One region of the Kutzneria kofuensis genome, then DNA from elsewhere that is predicted to be linked to it. Evidence: riboswitches for the same ligand, from Rfam matches in the RefSeq annotation. Region 1 holds a riboswitch; the other holds the start of a gene.
The links. A riboswitch is a leader RNA that binds a small molecule or an ion and turns the genes downstream of it on or off. The one in region 1 is predicted to bind glycine.
Positions count from the first base shown of each region.

Region 1 (2,193 bases):
GTGGTCGGGGACGGTGCTCATGCTCGGGGCCTCTCAGGAAGAACGACGGTAGAACGGCAGCTCGACGACGTCGACCGGGGTGATGGTGCCCCGGATGTCGACGGCGAGCGCGGAACCGGGCACGGCGCGGTCGGCGTCGACGTAGGCCATCGCGACCGGATGGCCCAGCGTCGGCGACGGCGCGCCGCTGGTGACCTCGCCGATCCTCGCACCGTCGGCCGGGTCGACCACGGGGTACCCGTGCCGCGGCGCGCGGCGGCTCTCGGTGACCAGGCCGACCAGCTTGCGGGCCGGCGTCTCGCCGGCGGCCTTGGCCAGCGCGGCGCGGCCGACGAAGTCACTGGGCTTGTCCAGCTTGACCACCCGGCCCAGGCCCGCCGCGTACGGCGTCAGCTCGGTGGTCAGCTCGTTGCCGTAGAGCGGCATGCCCGCCTCCAGCCGCAGCGTGTCACGGCAGGACAGTCCACACGGGAGGATCTCGCCGGAGTCGGCGACGGCGGTCCACACCGCCTCGGCGTCGTCCGGGGCCACGAACAGCTCGAAGCCGTCCTCGCCGGTGTAGCCGGTGCGGGCCAGCAGCGCGGGCCGGCCGGCGACGGTGGTGGGGTAGGAGGCGTAGTACTTGACGGTCGACAGGTCCGTCGGCGTCAGCGGCGCCAGCAGGCTGACGGCGTTCGGCCCCTGCACGGCGATCAGCGCGTAGTCGGTGGACGCGTCGCGCACCTCGGTGTCGAAGTCCTCGGCCCGGTCGACCAGCTCGCCCGCCACCAGGGCGGCGTTGCTGGCGTTGGCGACGACCATGTAGTCCTGCTCGCCGGTGCGGTAGACGATCAGGTCGTCCAGGATGCCGCCGTCGTCGGCGCAGATCATGGTGTACCGGGCGCGGCCGACGCCGATCGCGGAGGCGTGGCCGACCAGCGCGTAGTCCAGCGCCTGGCCCGCCTGCGGGCCGGACAGCAGGATCTCGCCCATGTGTGTGAGGTCGAACAGGCCGGCGCCGGTGCGTACGGCGGTGTGCTCGGCCACGTCCCCGGTGTAGCGCAGCGGCATCTGCCAGCCGGCGAAGTCGGTGAACTTGGCGCCGAGGCGCTCGTGCACGTCGTGCAGCGGCGTGCGGCGGATGTCGGTGCCCATCAGGAGACCCCTCGTGTGGTGGAGTGAGCCTCCCCCTCTGTCATGGGCCTGAGAGTTTCACCGGCGAGCCGGCTTTCCCCTTGGGCGAGGCGCGATGGGCACGCCTGCTTTTCAGAGTCGCCTGTCCCGAGCGGTAGGGGGGCCTGAGAGATTCCGGGGAGGATTTGCTCCTTCGGCGCCTGCCCGCGATCGACAGGTCTCTCCCGCACGGTGTGAACAGCGAGGATGTACTTGTGCCGGCCACCGTATTTGGAGGTGGCCGGCACGGTCAAGATTCAAGCGTCTTGCCCCTTCAGATCACACCCGACCGCATGGCGTACGCGACCGCGTGCGGGCGGTTGCGCAGGCCGAGGCGGTTCATGACCGCGTAGACCACGTTCTTCACGGTGCGCTCCGAGTAGGAGAGCTTGGTGGCGATCTGCGCGGTGTCCCAGCCCTCGGCCATCAGGCGCAGCACGTCGATCTCGCGCGGGGCGAGCCCGGAGGCGGTGAGGCCGTTGGGCCGCAGCACCTCCTTGTGCAGGCGCTCCACCTGCGCGAGCAGCGAGCCGAGCAGCGTGGGCGGCATGTCCCCCATGCCCCGCTTGGCCGCCAGCACCGCGTGCACCAGGCGCTCGCCGCTGGCCGCCGCCTTCGGCAGCACCGCGACCACGCCGCACTCCACCGCCGCCAACAGGTCCGCGTCGTGGAACCGGTCGGTGACCAGGACGATCTTGACCGGCGTCGACTCGGCGGTCCGCCGCAGCAACCCCATCACGTCAGCGTTGACCGCGTCCGCGCACACCACGAACACCTGGGCCTCGGACAGTCTGCGCTCCGGCACCACCTGGAGCTCGGCCCGCGCCCGCAGGCAGCTGATCGCGCCGGCCAGGGTGATCGGATCGCCCGCGTGGACGGCTACCCACACTCTGTCCATGGTGTGTCCTCCTCGCTGTGTACCCCCAGGAACACACTGTGCAACGACCTTCTTCAGAGGATCTTCACGACGCCTCCATGTCGTAGAGAAAGTGCTGACCAGCGGTTTTCTCGAAGTCCACCCGATCGGGCGAGCGCGGCAAG
Region 1 is NZ_JACHIR010000001.1:4,869,510-4,871,702, forward strand. It holds gene gcvH (glycine cleavage system protein GcvH) at 1-21, opposite strand, end outside; gene gcvT (glycine cleavage system aminomethyltransferase GcvT) at 34-1,134, opposite strand; glycine riboswitch at 1,165-1,254, opposite strand; glycine riboswitch at 1,256-1,350, opposite strand; gene BJ998_RS22685 (helix-turn-helix transcriptional regulator) at 1,427-2,050, opposite strand.

Region 2 (2,193 bases), 290 kb from region 1:
CGGCCGCTGGCCCTCCTTGGCCAACCGCATCCAGGCCTCGAAGAACGCGCCGCCCGGCCCGGAGGAACTGCGCTTGCCGTCGAACAGCAGGGCCGTCGTGCGGTCCACCGGCTTCGGCAACTCTGCGTGCACGGCGTTGGCCACCGCCTTGGCCAGCGGCTTCGCGTTGCCGTCCGCGTCGAACAGGCCGAGGCCGTACTCCAGCTCCGGGTAGTCGATGAACTTCCGGTCCACGTCGTGCGAGCACCACCACGTAAGACCCCAGACGTTCTTGCAGGTCGCCACGTTGGCAATCGTTTGCTCCGCGTACTCCACGGCGTGCTCGACCGGGATGTGCGGGGCCGGCGCGCCCACCTCCTGCACCCAGATCACCCGGTCCACCGTGCCGTAGGCGCGGGCCAGCTCCGTGCCGTACTCGGCGAGGTGGTGGATCTCCGTCGACTGCGGACCGTAACGACGGGCCGCGTTCAGCGTGAAGACCCAGGGGTGGACCGTGGTCATGGCGCCCTTGGTCGCGCTGGCCAGCGGGGTGAACGGGTGGTCGTCGACGTACCAGGCGTCGTCGAAGGCCGAATGGCAGTGCGGGTGGTCCGGATCGGCCGTGTTGACCACCTCGAGCAGCCGGTCCAGCCAGACGTCCACCTCGGCTGCCGTGCACGGGTTGTGCGCGACCAGATTGTTCATCTCGTTGCCCAGCGTCATTCCCAGGAAGTTCGGCTCCCCGCGCAGCGCCGTGGCCAGCGTGCGCAGCAGCAGGGCCTGGCCCTCCAGGACGTCCGGATCGGTGAAGACGTTGCGGTGGTGCCAGGTCTGCGTCCAGGAGGGGTAGAAGTCGAAGCTCGACAGGTGGCCCTGGATGCCGTCCACCGTGACGTCCAAGCCCGCCTCGGCGCCCATGCGAACCAGGTCCAGCAGCTGCTCGACCGCCTTCTCCCGGATCACGCCGCGGTTGGGTTGGAACACCGGCCAGATCGGGAACACCCGCACGTGGTCCAGGCCCAGGCCGGCCAGTTGGTCCAGGTCGCGGCGGATCGAGTCCGGCTCGAAGTCCAGCCAGGTGTGCCACCAGTGCTTGCTGGGCGTGTAGTTGGCGCCGAACCTCATCAGCCGCTCCCCGGTTCGCCTACAGTGAGGGCCAACAATTCCACACAGGCCGCGTGCCTCCGGCACACAGCCCGGTCGGGAGAGCCCTCGGATTCGCCGAGGCGCCGAAGGAGCAAGCCTCCCCGCACACTCTCAGGCAACCAGACCGGCCGGGCGAGGCGACTCTGGAAAGCAGCGTGCGCGGTCGTGCACGCACACCCACGGTGCAAGCTGTCGCGGTCGTGACGGCGAAGCTCTCAGGTCCCATGACAGAGGGGGAGCTTCCGTCGTCCTCGGCATGCCCTGGAGTCCGTCATGGCCATCAGCGTTTTCGACCTTTTCTCGGTGGGGATCGGTCCGTCCAGCTCGCACACCGTCGGGCCGATGCGGGCCGCCTGCATGTTCGTCTCACGTCTGCGGGCCGCCGGCCGGTTCGACTCCGTCGCCCGCGTCCACGTCGAGCTGTTCGGCTCCCTCGGCGCCACCGGGCACGGTCACGGCAGCCCCAAGGCCGTCATGCTCGGTCTCGAGGGTTCACAGCCCGAGCTGTGCGACCCCACCGACGCCGACGACCGCGTCGCCCACATCCGGTCCAGTTGTCGGCTCGTTCTGGGCGGTTCCCGGGAGATCGAGTTCGTCGAGGACACCGACCTGATCATGCACCGCCGCAAGCAACTTCCGTTGCACCCCAACGGAATGAGCTTCGCCGCCTTCGCTTCCGACGGCTCCTCGCTGGATTCCGCCGTCTACTACTCCGTCGGCGGTGGCTTCATCGTCGACGAGACCGCCACCGGGACGGACCGGATCAAGCAGGACGAGACCGTCCTGCCGCACCCGTTCCTCTCCGGCGACGAACTCCTTGCCCGGACCCGGGAATCCGGCCTGTCCATCAGCGATGTCATGCTGGCCAACGAGTTGTCCTGGCGTCCCGAGACCGAGGTTCGCTCCGGTCTGCTGCACATCTGGCACGTCATGCAGGAGTGTGTCGAGCGGGGTTGCACCGTCGAGGGCACCCTCCCCGGCGGTCTCAAGGTCCGCCGCCGCGCCGCCGACCTCCGGCGGACTCTCGCCGCCGAGCACTTCACCACCGACCCCCTGCGGGTCATGGAC
Region 2 is NZ_JACHIR010000001.1:5,162,280-5,164,472, forward strand. It holds gene BJ998_RS24115 (glycoside hydrolase 5 family protein) at 1-1,104, opposite strand, end outside; glycine riboswitch at 1,171-1,262, shown strand; gene BJ998_RS24120 (L-serine ammonia-lyase) at 1,399-2,193, shown strand, end outside.
Region 2: it holds a riboswitch for glycine, as region 1 does, so the genes downstream of both, BJ998_RS24120 (L-serine ammonia-lyase) here and gcvT (glycine cleavage system aminomethyltransferase GcvT) in region 1, are expected to answer to the same signal.